DNA from 4 places in the Streptosporangium sp. NPDC000396 genome. Region 1 is predicted to be linked to each of the others. Evidence: riboswitches for the same ligand, from Rfam matches in the RefSeq annotation. Region 1 holds a riboswitch; each other region holds the start of a gene.

Region 1 (3,857 bases):
GACGAGCTGCTGGACAAGAACCTCACGACCCTGGGCGAGATCCGCGCGCGTGGTGGCCAGGTGCTCATGGTCGGGCACCGTACGGCCGACCCCAAGCTGGCCGACGACTGTGTCGTGCTGCCCAAGAACGAGGTCGAGCTGGACCCGATCCTGATGTCGATCCCGCTGCAGATCTTCGCCTACCACGCGGCCGTGGCGCTGGAGCGCGATGTGGACAAGCCTCGCAACCTGGCGAAGAGCGTCACCGTGGAGTGACCGAATTCCCCAGGCATCTCTGAGGCCCCTGTAAGCCGCCTGATGGTGATAAGACCCCCCGACATGTGTCAGAAAGTGACATGTCTGTAACCTAGGGTATTGGGGGTTCTTGGGGGGAGGGCGCTTATGCACCGCAGGCGATTCCTCTCGCTCGCCGCGGGGCTCGCGGTCGCCGGCGGCTGTGGCAGGGTGGGCGGCACCGGCGCGCCGGTCATGAACCGGTTGACCATCGTCGCGCCCGCGGCCCGCGGGCAGGGCTGGGACCAGGCCGCCCGCGCGCTGGCCGCGGTCCTGGTCGCGGAGGGGCTGGCCCGGATGGTCGAGGTGAGCAACTATCCGGGAGGCCTGGGCTCGGCCGCCCTGGGGGCGTTCGTCACGGCCCGCGGCCCGTTCGTACGCGAAGGCAGGCTGCTCCTCACCGGAATGCCGATGGTGGCGGGGGCGGAGATCGCCAACGCCGCCTCGGTGGTGAAGTCCACCACACCCCTGGCCCGGCTGGTCGGCGACTGGGCGGTCCTGGCCGTCCCGGTCAAGTCCCGGCTGCGCTCCTTCGAGGACTTCGCCGCGGTGCTTCGCCGGAACCCGGCCGGGCTGGTGGTGGGAGGCCGCCTGGAGGGTGGTTCCGACCACGTGCTCTACGGCATGATCGGCAAATGCCTGGGGGTGGACGCCCGGCTGCTGGACTACGCCGCGTACTCCGGCTGGCCGGAGGCCTTCGAGGCGGTCCACGACGGTCGCGTGGCCGCGCTCCTGGGGTCCGCCCGCTCCTTCATGCCCGAGATCGCCGCCGGCCGCCTGCGGCCGCTGGTGGTCTCCTCCGCCGAGCGGATCGAGGGGATCGACGCGCCGACGCTGATGGAGCTGGACGTCCGGCTGGAGTACACCGACTGGTGCGGGGTGCTCGGCCCGCGCGGCATGAGCCGGGAGGACCGGGACGCGGCCGTCGCCCTGTGCGACCGCATCGACGGTTCGCCGCGCTGGCGGGCCCTGTGCGCGGCCAACGGCTGGAACCGGGTCTACCTGAGCGGGGACGATTTCCGCCAGTGGCTCACCACCGAGACCGGCCGCACCCGGGGAGTTCTCGGTGAACTCGGACTACTGAGTGCTACCGCCACAAGCTATCGCCACAAGCTGTTGGGGTAGTTGCGTCGGGCGGCACTAGATGTAGGATCCTGCTCGTCGCTGGTTCGCCCCGCAGGGGGCGAGGCAAGAGGGAACCCGGTGGGAATCCGGGGCTGCCCCGCAGCGGTGAGCGGGAACGACCGCCGTCATGAGAGCACTGGGTGCACCTTGCCCGGGAAGCGACGGCCAGTAGGCGTGTGCGAGGCGCCCGCGAGCCCGAAGACCTGCCGGTGACATGTGGGAGAGGGAGCCGAGCCGGGCACCGAGGGACGCGTGGAGCGGCCCGAAGCGTGCGAGGCGAGGCGGGCTCGACCACGAACACTGTCCAGGGCCTCGAGGGAGGGTTCGCGGGACGAGGCGGTCCGGCGTGCCCGGAATCGCTTCAGACGCGTGCGCCCTTCTGGCGGGAAGCCGTATGGGGAATTCGAGCACGCGAGGGGTAGTACGTGACACTGACCTTGGTCGGGGACGCCAAGGAGGCCGGGAGCGACCTGGCCGACCGCCGGTTGGCCATCGAGGAGGCCGCCGCCCGGGTCATCACCGACCCGGAGAACTCCAAGATCGCTGCCGGGCTGCTGGCCGAGCTGATCGCCGACGAGGCCGCCGGACACGGAGTCCGGACCTTCTCCGAGTCCATCGCCGCGACCCACGCGGCCGGGCTGGTCCAGGAGGGGCTGGCCGCCTTCGTGGCCGCCCACGCCGAGGCACTGGACGCGCTGGTGGCCCAGGACGCCGACGGCAGGTTCGAGTATTTCGGGCTGCGCACGGTCTACGACCGCTACCTGCTGCGGCACCCCGAGACCCGCAAGGTCCTGGAGCGCCCGCAGCACTTCTTCCTCCGGGTGGCCTGCGGCCTGTCGGAGACGGTCGAGGAGGCCGCGGAGCTCTACGAGCTCATGGCCACCCTGTCCTACCTGCCCAGCTCGCCCACCCTGTTCAACTCCGGCTCGCGCAGGCCCCAGCTGTCCTCCTGCTTCCTGCTCGACTCTCCCCGGGACGAGCTGGAGGCCATCTACGAGCGCTACGGGCAGGTCGCGCGGCTGTCCAAGTACGCCGGGGGGATCGGCATCGCCTGGACCCGGGTCCGCTCGCGTGGTTCGTTGATCCGGGGCACCAACGGCCACTCCAACGGCATCGTGCCCTGGCTGCGCACGCTGGACTCCAGCGTCGCCGCGGTCAACCAGGGCGGCCGCCGTAAGGGCGCGGCCTGCGTCTATCTGGAGACCTGGCACGCCGACATCGAGGAGTTCCTGGAGCTGCGGGACAACACCGGGGAGGAGGCCCGCCGTACGCACAACCTGAACCTGGCCAACTGGATCCCCGACGAGTTCATGCGCCGGGTCGAGGCCGACGCCGTGTGGTCGCTGCTCGACCCCAAGGAGGTCCCGCACCTCACCGACCTGTACGGCGCCGCCTTCGACGAGGCCTACCGGGCCGCCGAGGCCGAGGGCCGGTTCGTCAAGCAGGTCCCGGCCCGGGTCCTGTACGGCCGGATGATGCGCACCCTCGCCCAGACCGGCAACGGCTGGATGACCTTCAAGGACGCGGCCAACCGGACCTCCAACCAGACGGCCCGCCCCGAGAACGTCATTCACCTGTCCAATCTCTGCACCGAGATCCTCGAGGTCACCAACGACGCCGAGACCGCCGTCTGCAACCTCGGCTCGATCAACCTCGCCGCCCACCTGACCGGTCAGGAGGTCGACTGGGTACGGCTGCGCCGGACCGTCCGCACCGCCGTGCGGTTCCTGGACCGGACCATCGACCTGGGCTTCTACCCGACCCCCGAGGCCGAGACCGCCAACCGCAGGTGGCGGCCGATCGGGCTGGGCGTGATGGGCCTGGCGGACGTGTTCTTCACGCTGCGGCTGCCCTTCGACTCGCCCGAGGCGCTGGAGCTGTCCACCCGGATCTCCGAGGAGATCGCGCTGGCCGCCTACGGCACCTCTTCGGACCTGGCCGTGGAGCGGGGCCGTCACCCCTCCTACGACGAGACCCGGGCCGCCGGCGGCGTGCTGCACCCGGACCACTACGGGGCCGGGCGGTCGCCGGAGTGGGCGGCGCTCAGGGAGCGGATCGCGCGGACCGGCCTGCGCAACTCGCTGATGATCGCGATCGCGCCCACGGCCACCATCGCCTCCATCGCGGGCTGTTACGAGTGCATCGAGCCCCAGGTCTCCAACGTCTTCAAGCGCGAGACCCTGTCGGGGGAGTTCCTCCAGGTGAACCGCTACCTGGTCCGTGACCTTTCGGCCCGGGGCCTGTGGACCCCGCAGATCCGGGACGCGATCAAGCGGGCCGACGGCTCCGTTCAGGACGTTCCCGGCATGCCGGAGGACCTGAAGGCGCTCTACCGGACCGCCTGGGAGCTGCCGCAGAAGGCGCTGATCGACCTGGCCGCGGCGCGCACGCCGTACATCGACCAGTCCCAGTCGCTGAACCTCTTCATGGCCACGCCGACCATCGGCAAGCTCTCCTCG
Region 2 (3,857 bases), on a different contig from region 1:
GGGCTGGATGCGCTGGCGCGGCCTGGTCGTCCTGGGCGCGCTCACCTACCCGCTCTATCTCTTCCACACCACGGCCGCCGTCGTCATCATTCCCGCCCTGCGGGACTCGCTGCCGCCCTGGCTGACCGCCGTGGTCACCATCCTGGCCGCGATGATTTTCTCCTATGGGGTTTACCGGTTCATCGAACGGCCGGTTCAGGATTTCGTCAAGGTCAGGCGACGTCGGAAGGCCGCACCCCCGCCCCCGGCGCCCTCCGGGACGTCCTTCGCGGCGGGCGAAAAGGCTTCGTTGCCATAACTGTCTGGTCACCGGGCATAGTGAAGGGTCTAGGGTCGGGGATATATACGGCGGAGAAGACAGTCCCGGATGAACAGAGGGTGCGCATGACGGTACGGCGGGTGATGGGCATCGAGACCGAATACGGTATCTCCGTGCCCGGACAGCCGGGGGCCAACGCGATGGTGACCTCCTCGCAAGTCGTCAACGCCTACCTGGCCGCGTCGGCGGCCAGGGCTCGGCGGGCGCGGTGGGACTTCGAAGAGGAGAACCCCCTGCGTGACGCACGGGGCTTCGACCTGTCCAGGGAGATGGCCGATCAGAGCCAGCTCACGGACGAGGATCTGGGCCTGGCCAACGTGATCCTTACCAACGGTGCTCGGCTGTATGTGGATCACGCCCATCCCGAATACTCCACTCCCGAGTGCACCAACCCGCGGGCCGCGGTGATCTGGGACAAGGCGGGGGAGCGGGTCATGCACGACGCCGCGGTCCGCGCCTCGGCGGTCCCGTCCAACGCCCCGATCCAGCTCTACAAGAACAACACCGACAACAAGGGCGCCTCCTACGGCTGTCACGAGAACTACCTGATGAGGCGGGCCACGCCGTTCGCCGACATCGTCAGATACCTGACGCCGTTCTTCGTCTCCCGGCAGGTGGTCACCGGCGCGGGAAAGGTCGGCATCGGCCAGGACTCGCGCGGCGAGGGCTTCCAGATCAGCCAGCGAGCCGACTTCTTCGAGGTCGAGGTGGGCCTGGAGACCACGCTCAAGCGGCCGATCATCAACACTCGCGACGAGCCCCACGCCGACCCGGAGAAATACCGTCGCCTGCACGTCATCATCGGCGACGCCAACATGTCGGAGATCTCCACCTACCTGAAGCTGGGCTCCACCGCGCTGATCCTCGCCATGATCGAGGACGGCTACTTCACCCGTGATCTCGCCGTGGACAATCCCGTCCAGGCGCTGCGCGCGGTCTCCCACGACCCGACGCTCAGATACGAGATCCCGATGCGCGACGGCCGCAAGCTCACGGCCGTCCAGCTCCAGATGGAGTATCTGGAGCTGGCCCGCAAGTACGCCGAGGAGCGCAGCGGCAACGGCGTGGACGAGCTCACCAAGGACGTCCTGGACCGCTGGGAGTCGGTTCTCACCCGGCTGGCCGAGGACCCGATGCAGCTCTCCCGGGAGCTCGACTGGGTGGCCAAGCTGGAGCTGCTGGAGGGCTACCGCTCCCGTGACGGCCTCGCCTGGTCCCACCCGCGCCTGCAGCTCGTGGATCTGCAGTACTCCGACATCCGTCCCGACCGCGGCCTGTACAACCGGCTGGTCGCCCGGGGCCGGATGCAGCGCCTGGTCACCGAGGAGGAGGTGCAGCGGGCCATCGAGGCCCCGCCCAGCGACACGCGCGCCTACTTCCGCGGCCGTTGCCTGAGCCAGTTCAGCGAATCGGTCGCGGCCGCCTCCTGGGACTCGGTCATCTTCGACATCCCCGGCCGCGAGTCCCTGCAGCGCGTCCCGACCCTGGAGCCGTTGCGCGGCACCAGGGCCCATGTGGGCGAGCTGTTCGACCGCTGCCGCACGGCGTCGGATCTGGTGGCCGCCCTCACCGGCGAGCAGTGACCGCCCGCTCGCGGAGTGGCGGCCCGGGCCGGGCCGCCACTCCGCGAGTTATTTCCGGATAAAAGGCGCAAATGGTGCATTTCGGCAGTCTATTGTTGGTTGTCTGGATTGACGAGGGATAAGCAGCCGGGGTACGTTCCGGGTGTTTTGTGGCGGTGCGAGGGAAGTCCGGTGAGATTCCGGTGCGGTCGCGCCACTGTAACCGGCCCCAAAAGCCGGAAGCCAGGTCACTCGACCGCCACCGGCCTTACGAAAAGGGACGCGTAAATCCCGAAGGAGGTGGCTGTGAGCCAGATCTCGGCTCCGCAGACCCAGTCCATCCCGTGGACTTCTCTCACCCGCTGGCTGATCGCCGTACCGGTGCTCCTGCTCGTCGCCTACCTGGTCGCCTTCGACCAGGGCGCGATCTCGCAGACCGGGAACTACCTGCACGAACTCATGCACGACGGGCGTCACCTGCTCGGCGTCCCGTGCCACTGAGCCGCACGTGATCGTCAAACTCCTCGTCCGGGGCATGCTCGTCGGGCTGATCGCCGGGCTGCTCGCGGCCGCCTTCGCCTACACCGTGGGCGAGCCGCGCATCGACCAGGCCATCGCGCTGGAGGAGGCGGCCGCGGCCGCCTCCCCAGCCGGATCCCACTCCCACGAGGCGGCCGAGCCCGCCGAGCACTCCCACGACGACGGCGAGGAACTGGTCAGCAGGAACGGCCAGCGGTTCGGGCTCTTCCTCGCCCTCGCCCTGTACGGCCTGGCCGTCGGCGGCCTGTTCGCCCTCGCGTACGCGGCCGTGCGCGGCCGGGTCGGGCCCGCGTCGGAACCGGCGCTCGCGATCACTCTCGCGGCCGCCGCGTTCACCGCGATCGTTCTCGTCCCCTTCGTCAAATATCCCGCCAACCCGCCCGCCGTCGGTGACCCCGAGACGATCGACCAGCGCACCGTGCTCTACCTGGTCGCCGTGGCCATCGGGATCCTCGCCGTCGCCGCGGGCACGGCCACCTACCGTTACGTCTCCCAGAGCGAGCCATGGCTGCGCTGGCTGGCCGCGGGCGCCGCGGTGCTGGTGCCGGTGGCGGCGGCCTGGATCCTCCTGCCGAAGATCAACGAGGTGCCCAAGGGCTTCCCCGCGGACCTTCTGTGGGACTTCCGGATCGCCTCCATAGGCACGCAGGCGGTGTTCTGGCTCGGCGTCGGCGCGCTGTTCGCCTTCGCCGCGCGCAAACGCAGCCCGGTGTGATGCTCCCCTCGGGGGTCACCCGCCTGCTGCTGGTCTGTCACGCCTCGACGCCGGCGACGGCGCGGGCCGTGTTCCCGGGCGACGAACCGCTCGACGAACCCGGCCTGCGCCGGGCCGCCGCCCTGGCCCCGCAGTTCGGCCCCGGCTCGGCGGCCTGCGCCGCCGAGCTGCGCTGTGTCCAGACGGCCGAGGCCCTCGGCCTGCGGGCCGACCCCGACCCGCTGCTCGCCGACTGCGACTACGGGCGCTGGAGGGGCAGGACGCTCGGCGAGGTCGAGGCGGCCGAGCCCGAAGGCCTCGCCGCCTGGCTCACCGACCCCGCCGCCGCACCCCACGGGGGAGAGTCGATCACCGATCTCCTCGGCCGGGTGTCCGGCTGGCTGTCCCGCCGGGCTCCCGGCAGGCTCGTCGCGGTCACCCATCCCCCGGTCATCCGCGCCGCGGTCGTCCACGCGCTCGGCGCGCCCGCCCAGGCGTTCTGGCGTGTCGACGTCGCGCCGCTGGCCCGCGTCGCGCTCACCGGCCGGGACGGGCGCTGGCGGTTGAGCTACCCCGCATGACGACATTCAAGGAGATCCCGAAGGTGCGTGACCCGCGTTATCCCTTCACCGCGATCGTGGGATCGGAGGACCTGAAGCTCGCGCTCCTCCTCAACGCCGTGTCCCCCCGCGTCGGCGGAGTGCTGGTCCGGGGGGAGAAGGGCACCGCGAAGTCCACGATC
Region 3 (3,857 bases), on a different contig from region 1:
AGGTAGCCGCGCATCGCCTCGGCCGCCTCGGCCAGGCGGGCGGACAGGGGCTGGTCCAGCGAGATCGAGGCCAGATAGGCGATCGTGTCGTCGGGCCGCAGGGCTTCGGCCAGGCAGGCGGCGAGCAGGGCCTCCTTGTCGGGGAACACGCGGAAGATGGTGCCTTCGCCGATGCCCGCGGCTCGGGCGATCTTCGCGGTGGTCACCGACGCTCCGTACTCGATGACCAGAGGCAGAGCCGCCGCCACGATCATCGCGCGGCGCTGGTCAGGGTCCATCGCCGGAGCGCGGCGTCGGCCAGAGGTCTCGGTCATGGTGCCGATTATCATGAGTGAGCACTCACTCAGGCAAATGTCCTCCACCGGCCGCTCACCATGCCCGGTGGCGGAACAGGAGGACTACAGGATCGGCTCGGTCCCGCCCACCGGTTGCCTGGTCCAGGCCTGGTGCTCGGACTCGCGGATCTCCTCCTCGGCGGTCTGCTCCACCCTGGCCATGGCGATCCGCAGGATCGGCGGGGCCATCAGCGAGGTCACGATCGCGACGAGCACCACGATGGTGTACGCCTCGACGCTGAGGATGCCCAGCCGCAGGCCGACCATGGCGACCACGACCTCGATCACGCCGCGGGCGTTGAGCCCGGCGCCGAGCGCGAGCGCCTCCCACCTGTTGAGCCTGCTCAGCCGCGCCCCGGCGTAGGCGCCGAGGAACTTCCCGATGATCGCGATGGCCAGTACGGCGAGCCCGGCGAGCAACACCTCGGGCCTGGCCAGCGCCGTCAGGTCCATCCGCAGGCCCGCGGTGGCGAAGAAGATCGGCGCGAACCCCGACAGCACGACCGTGCGCAGCGGGGCGAGCCTGGACGGGGCGACCCTGCCCGCGCTGCCGATGAGGATGCCGCAGACGAACGCTCCGAAGACCGCCTCCAGGCCCAGCGCGTGGGTCCCGGCCGCGGCGAGCAGGATGAGCACGGCCGCGGTGGCGACGGTCGGCCCCGGCTCGTCCGACTTGCCAGTGAGCTGTAACACTCCCCTGACCAGCGGGCGGCCGAGCGTGAGCGCGAACACGACGATGGCGACCAGGTAGGCCAGCGAGGTCAGCACGGTGCCGGTGGACACCGCGTTCACGGCCATCGCGCTCACGATCGACAGCATGAACCAGCCGAAGGCGTCGTCGATCATGCCGGCGGTCAGCGTGAGCTGGCCGATGTTGCGGTGCAGCAGCTTCATGTCCATGAGCGTCTTGGCGATGACCGGGATCGCGCTGACGCACATCGCCACGCCCAGGAACAGCGCGAAGACGGTGGTGTCGGTGCCGTCCGGGATCAATGCCTTGGGCAGCAGGAAACCGGCGCCGATGCCCAGCCCGAGCGGGACGACGAGGCCGCCGACGCTGACCCCGGCGGCCGTGACGCCACGCCGCCGAACCAGACCCATGTCCATGTGGATGCCGGTGAGGCCGACCAGCAGCAGCACGCCGATCTGGCCGACCGCGTCGAGCAGGTGAAACTGCTCGGGGACGGCGGGGAACAACCAGCCCTGCATGCCCGGCGCGACGTGCGCCAGGAAGGAAGGACCGAGGACCACACCGACGAACAGTTCGCCGACGACGGCGGGCATGCCGAACCGGGTGGCGAGCCGGCCGAAAACCAGTGCCAGCATGAGCAGCAGGCCCACCTGGAGCAGGAACACGAGCAGGTTGTGGGCGGCGATCGGTGCTACGGGAGCACCCAGCGAGACGAGCATCATCCTCCCTCAGGGATGAGCGATTCGTAAAAGATCTACCCCTGGCCGTTCGGGACCCACCCGGAAGCAAGTCACGAACCGATCACGGCGGCGTTGCCGGCGGAAGCACCCGCAGCGCTGCCAGTGGGAGCCACGGCCTTCCGCACTTTCGCCGGAGCCGGGTTATGCTGCCCGTGCGGCTGGTTCGCCGCTCCCCGGTGGAGCGGCGAGGCAACAGGGAACCCGGTGCGATTCCGGGACTGCCCCGCAGCGGTGAGTGGGAACGACCGCCGTCACACAAGCACTGGGTGAACGACCACCTGGGAAGCGACGGCCAGTAGGAAACCGACACGACGCCCACGAGTCCGAATACCTGCCACCGCCCGCGCGCCGGCCGGTGCGCGGAATGTCCATGGCCTCGCGGGAGGGTCAGAGGGTCTACCTCGCCATGCCCGCCGAGACCGGGTTCCACGAGGGAAAAGGACCCATGAGAGACCAGCGCACCACCATTCTCGGCTATCCCAGGATCGGCCCCGACCGGGAGCTGAAGAAGGCCGTCGAGTCCTACTGGGCGGGCGGAATCGACTCCACCGGGCTTCAGGAAGCCGCCCGCGCCCTGCGCGAGCGCACCTGGACCGAGCTACGCGACGCGGGACTGACCGGCATCCCCTCCAACACCTTCTCCTTCTACGACCATGTCCTCGACACCAGCGTGATGGTCGGCGCCATCCCCGACCGTTTCACCGCCCTCGACGGCCTGGAGCGCTATTTCGCCATGGCTCGTGGCGCCCAGGGAATCGCCCCCCTGGAGATGACCAAATGGTTCAACACGAACTACCACTACCTCGTGCCGGAGGTGGGCCCGCAGACGCGATTCCGGCTGGCCTGGGAAAAGCCCCTGGCGGAGTACGGCGAAGCCAGGCGCCTGGGCATCGAGACCAGGCCGGTGCTGGTCGGCCCGCTCACCTACCTGCTGCTGTCCAAGTCCACCGAGGCCTCCTTCACGCCGCTCCGGCTCCTGGACGACCTGCTCGACGTCTACGCCGAGCTGCTGGAGCGGCTGGCCACCGCCGGAGTCACCGAAGTGCAGCTCGACGAACCGGCGCTGGCCGCGGACCGGTCGGCCGAAGAGCTGAAGGCGCTCGCCCGCGCCTATGACCACCTCGGCGGGCTCAGCCATCGCCCGAGGCTGCTGGTCGCCACCTGCTTCGGCGAGATCGGCGACGCGCTGCCCGTGCTGGCGGCGACCCGCGTCGAGGCCATCGGGCTGGACTTCGTCGCCGGCCCCGGCAACCTGACGGCGGCGGCCTCGATTCCCGGGCTGGCGAACAAGACCGTGGTGGCCGGGGTGGTGAACGGCCGCAACGTGTGGCGCACCCGGCTGCCCGACGCGCTGTCCACCTGCGCGGCGCTGCTCGGGCTGGCCGGAGAGGTGGTCGTCTCCACCTCCTGCTCGCTGCTGCACGTCCCGCTCGATCTGGAGCGGGAGGCGGCGATGCCCGAGGGGCTGGCGTTCGCCCGGCAGAAGGTGGCGGAGGTCGTGGCGATCGGCCGTGCGATGAGGGAGGGGCCGGACGCGGTCGTGCCCGCCGTACCGGCCAGAGCTCCGGTGGACGCGCGGGTCCGGGCCCGGCTGGAGGCGCTGGGTGAGGGTACGGCGCGGGCCGGTCACGCCGAGCGGGCGGCGATCCAGCGGGCGGCGCTGAGACTGCCGCCGCTGCCCACGACCACGATCGGCTCGTTCCCCCAGACGGACGCGGTCCGGCGGGCCCGCGCCGACCTGCGGGAAGGCCGGATCGACCGGGCGACGTACGAGGCGGCGATACGGGTCGAGATCGACTCGGTGATCGCCCTGCAGGAGGACATCGGGCTGGACGTGCTGGTCCACGGTGAGCCCGAGCGCAACGACATGGTCCAGTACTTCGCCGAGCAGCTTGACGGGTACGCCACCACCGAGCACGGCTGGGTCCAGTCGTACGGCACGCGGTGCGTGCGACCGCCGATCCTGTTCGGGGACGTGGCCAGGCCGGAGCCGATGACGGTGGGCTGGACCGTCTACGCCCAGTCCCGGACCGGCAGTCCCGTCAAGGGCATGCTGACCGGGCCGGTCACCATGCTGGCCTGGTCGTTCGT
Region 4 (3,857 bases), on a different contig from region 1:
AGCGCGTGGATCAGCGCGTCGCCGTCCTGCTCGGCCACGCCCGGCAGCTCGCCCTCTGCGCCGATGTCGTAACCGTGCTCGCGCAGGGCGGCCAGCAGCCTGACGAGGCTCGCGGGGGTGTCCAGGCCGACGGCGTTGCCGATCCGGGAATGCTTGGTGGGATAGGCCGAGAGCATCAGCACGATCCGCCGCTCGCCGGCCGGGACGTGCCGGAGCACGGCGTGCCGTACCGCGATGCCGGCCACGCGCGCAGCGCGCTCCGGGTCGGCCGCGTAGACGGTCAGCCCGTCCTCGTCGATCTCCTTGAAGGAGAACGGGACCGTGATGATCCGCCCGTCGAACTCGGGGATCGCGACCTGGGTGGCCGCGTCGAGCGGGGACAGGCCGTCGTCGTTGTCCTCCCAGGACGCCCGGCTGCTCGTCAGGCACAGACCCTGCAGGATCGGCACGTCCAGCTCGGCGAGCGCGCCGACGTCCCAGGCCTCGTCGTCCTCGCCCGCCGACGCGGTGGCCGGCCGGGTGCCACCGGCCGCGAGCACGGTCACCACCAGGGCGTCCACAGCGCGCAGGGTCTCCAGCAGGCCGGGCTCCGCGCTGCGCAGGGAGGCGCAGTAGACGGGCAGAGCCCGGCCGCCCGCGTCCTCGACGGCCGAGCAGAGGGTCTCGACGAAGGCGGTGTTCCCCGCGACATGGTGTGCCCGGTAGTAGAGCACCCCGACGACCGGGCCGTCCTCGCGGCGGGCCTGGCGTTCCAGCACGCCCCAGGCGGGGGTGGGGGCGGGCGCGGCGAACCCGTGTCCGGTCAGCAGCAGGGTGTCGGACAGGAAGCGGTGGAGCTCGGCGAGGTTGGCCGGTCCGCCGTGCGCGAGGTAGGCGTGCGCTTCGGCGCAGACGCCGCCGGGCACGGTGGACAGTTCCATCAGCTCGGCGTCCGGCGCCTGCTCGCCGCCGAGGACGACGACGGGGCGGGGCCCGGCGAGCAGGGCGTCCAGGCCCTCCTCCCAGGCGCGGCGCCCGCCGAGCAGCCGGACCACGACCAGGTCGGCGCCCTCCGTCAGGGACGGCAGATCTTCGGCGGTGAGCCGGGCGGGGTTGCCCAGCCGGTAGTCCGCGCCGCTCGCGCGGGCGCTGAGCAGGTCGGTGTCCGAGGTCGAGAGCAGGAGGATCACGCGCCACGCTCCACGGGAAGCGAGGCGGTACGGCCCAGCGGTGCCGCGGGGGCGCAGGGGAACGGCGAAAAGCGCAACAGAGCTTCCTCCCTCGGGGTCCTCGCCCCGGGTCGTCGTCGGCCACGACGGCTGGAGTCTCCTGGCTCCCGGATCGGTGCTCCCCCCGGCCTTCCCGTCCGTCGCCGGACAGTGGCCTGGGTGGGGTTCGCTCCCCGGTTACAGTGGCGGGACCGCGCCGGATTCACACCGGCTTCCTCCCTGTGCCGTCGCCACGATGAGACTACGGCAGCCCGGCTCTTTGCAAGAAACTGGAGTTAACATCCTCAGCGTGGTCACAGGCGACTCTTTCGGACGATCGCGCTCAGACGCATGTCCGGGGGCACTTCAGGTGCACGCCGCCGCCGACGGCGGCCTGGCGCGGATCAGGATTCCCGGCGGCCGGTTGACCGCCTCCCAGCTGCGCGACCTCGCCGAGGCCGCCACCGTCTGCGGGAGCGGCGTCATCGAGCTGACCTCCCGCGCGAACGTCCAGATCCGCGGCCTCGCCACCGGCCCCGGTCCGGCGGGCGGCCCGGGAGGCGTGGACGCGTTCGCGAGCCGGATGGCCGCGGCGGGGCTGCTGCCGTCGCCCACCCACGAGAAAGTCCGCAACATCCTCGCCTCCCCGCTGACCGGGCTCGACGGCGACGGGCTTCTCGACGTCACCCCCCTGGTCGCCGAACTGGACCGGCGCCTGTGCGCCCGGCCCGCCCTCGCCGCCCTCTCGGGGCGGTTCATGTTCGCCCTCGACGACGGCCGGGGGGACGTGGCCGGGCTCGGCGCCGACGCCTGCCTCCTGCCGGCAGGCCCGGAGGAGGCCGCCGTCATCCTCGCGGGCACCGACAGCGGCCTGCGCGTGCCGGCGGTCTCGATGGTGCCCGCCCTGCTCGCCGCCGCCGAGGCGTTCCTCGCGGAGTCGTCCGCCCAGGGAACCGGCGCCTGGCGGATCGGCGAGCTGGCCGACGGTCCCGCACGGGTCGCGGCCCGGGCCGGCGCCATGCTCGCCTCCGCCGCCCCGGCCGTCGGCGTCGGTCAGACCCGCGCCACGACCGCGCCCGCCGATCCCGCCGCCCCCGCGCCGGTGCCGTCCCGCGCCGCGCTCACGTCCTCCGACCGCGTACGGCTTCGCCCCGTCACGCTCGGCCCGGTAGGCGTCATCGAACGATCGCGCACCACCACCGGCCCAGAGGTCGCCCTCGGGGTCGCGATACCCCTCGGGCGGCTGACCTCCGCCCAGGCGGAACTGCTCGCCCGCCTGGCCTCCTCCGGCTCCGGCGAGGTACGGCTGACGCCGTGGCGGGGCGTGGTCCTGCCCGGTCTGGCCCGTGCCGAAGTCTCCCGGGCGATCGGCCTGCTGGCGGACGCGGGCCTGGTCACCGACCCCGCCTCGCCGTGGATCGGCGTGACGGCCTGCACCGGCCGCCCCGGCTGCGCCAGGTCGCTGGCCGACGTGCAGGCCGACGCGGCCCGTGCCGTCGCCCCGCGTGTGGCGGATTCCCCGCGCACCGGTACGCTCCCCGTGCACTGGGCGGGCTGCGAACGGCGCTGCGGCCGTCCCCGGGGGCGAGTCGCCGACGTGGTCGCCACCGGCGACGGCTACCGCGTGGACCTGGACGGCCGCGGCGTGACCTGTGCGGGCATCGAAGAGACCACGGCCGCGTTGACGGCCGTCAGAGGAGGAACGTGATCGACTACGTCCGCGACGGCGCGGAGATCTACCGCCGTTCCTTCGCCACCATCCGCGCCGAGGCCGACCTGGGAGGTCTGCCCGCGGATGTCGCCCAGGTGGCGGTCCGCATGATCCACTCCTGCGGGATGGTCGACCTGGTCACCGACCTCGGATGGTCACCCGGCGTGGTCGCCTCGGCGCGCGCGGCCCTGCGCGCGGGCGCGCCGGTGCTGTGCGACGCGATGATGGTCGCCTCCGGGGTGACCCGCCGCCGGCTGCCCGCCGGCAACGAGGTGATCTGCACGCTGGGCGAGCCGGGCGTGCCGGAGCTCGCCGAGCGGCTGGGCACCACCCGCAGCGCCGCGGCGCTGGAGCTGTGGCGCGACCGGCTGGAGGGATCCGTGGTCGCGATCGGCAACGCGCCGACCGCGCTGTTCCGGCTGCTGGAGATGGTCGAGGAGGGCGCCGGGCGGCCGGCCGCCGTGCTCGGGATCCCGGTCGGCTTCATCGGCGCCGCCGAGTCCAAGCAGGCCCTGGCCGAGCACCCGGCGGGCCTGGAGTACCTGGTCGTGCACGGCCGCCGGGGTGGAAGCGCGATGACCGCCGCCGCGGTCAACGCGATCGCGAGCGAGGAAGAATGAGCGACAACGTGACCGGACGGCTGTGGGGAGTGGGGCTCGGGCCGGGCGATCCGGAGCTGGTGACCGTCAAGGCCGCCCGCCTGATCGGTGAGGCGGACGTGATCGCCTTCCACAGCGCCCGCCACGGCAGGAGCATCGCCCGCTCGGTGGCCGCGCCGTACCTGCGTGACGGTCAGATCGAGGAAGCCCTCATCTACCCGCTCACCACGGAGACCACCGATCATCCCGGCGGCTACCAGGGTGCCATCGACGACTTCTACGCCGACTGCGCGCTGCGGCTGGCCGCACACCTGGACGCGGGCCGCGACGTGGTGGTGCTGTGCGAGGGCGACCCGCTCT

What was found. A riboswitch is a leader RNA that binds a small molecule or an ion and turns the genes downstream of it on or off. The one in region 1 is predicted to bind cobalamin.
Region 2: another riboswitch for cobalamin. It lies ahead of ACFY2X_RS05815 (CbtB domain-containing protein); the one in region 1 lies ahead of ACFY2X_RS14815 (ribonucleoside-diphosphate reductase subunit alpha).
Region 3: another riboswitch for cobalamin. It lies ahead of metE (5-methyltetrahydropteroyltriglutamate--homocysteine S-methyltransferase); the one in region 1 lies ahead of ACFY2X_RS14815 (ribonucleoside-diphosphate reductase subunit alpha).
Region 4: another riboswitch for cobalamin. It lies ahead of cobN (cobaltochelatase subunit CobN); the one in region 1 lies ahead of ACFY2X_RS14815 (ribonucleoside-diphosphate reductase subunit alpha).

What each region holds. Positions count from the first base shown of each region.
Region 1 is NZ_JBIAZA010000008.1:81,850-85,706, reverse strand. Features, by position in the region: gene glmS (glutamine--fructose-6-phosphate transaminase (isomerizing)) at 1-255, shown strand, start outside; gene ACFY2X_RS14820 (Bug family tripartite tricarboxylate transporter substrate binding protein) at 382-1,398, shown strand; cobalamin riboswitch at 1,422-1,624, shown strand; gene ACFY2X_RS14815 (ribonucleoside-diphosphate reductase subunit alpha) at 1,824-3,857, shown strand, end outside.
Region 2 is NZ_JBIAZA010000003.1:188,327-192,183, forward strand. Features, by position in the region: gene ACFY2X_RS05805 (acyltransferase family protein) at 1-298, shown strand, start outside; gene dop (depupylase/deamidase Dop) at 385-1,902, shown strand; adenosylcobalamin (AdoCbl) riboswitch at 2,052-2,144, shown strand; gene ACFY2X_RS05815 (CbtB domain-containing protein) at 2,188-2,382, shown strand; gene ACFY2X_RS05820 (CbtA family protein) at 2,390-3,136, shown strand; gene ACFY2X_RS05825 (histidine phosphatase family protein) at 3,136-3,696, shown strand; gene ACFY2X_RS05830 (putative cobaltochelatase) at 3,693-3,857, shown strand, end outside.
Region 3 is NZ_JBIAZA010000011.1:210,690-214,546, forward strand. Features, by position in the region: gene ACFY2X_RS19785 (TetR/AcrR family transcriptional regulator) at 1-314, opposite strand, end outside; gene ACFY2X_RS19790 (cation:proton antiporter) at 399-1,745, opposite strand; cobalamin riboswitch at 1,909-2,120, shown strand; gene metE (5-methyltetrahydropteroyltriglutamate--homocysteine S-methyltransferase) at 2,212-3,857, shown strand, end outside.
Region 4 is NZ_JBIAZA010000003.1:390,244-394,100, reverse strand. Features, by position in the region: gene cobN (cobaltochelatase subunit CobN) at 1-1,169, opposite strand, end outside; cobalamin riboswitch at 1,283-1,479, opposite strand; gene cobG (precorrin-3B synthase) at 1,444-2,895, shown strand; gene ACFY2X_RS06750 (precorrin-8X methylmutase) at 2,892-3,518, shown strand; gene ACFY2X_RS06745 (precorrin-2 C(20)-methyltransferase) at 3,515-3,857, shown strand, end outside.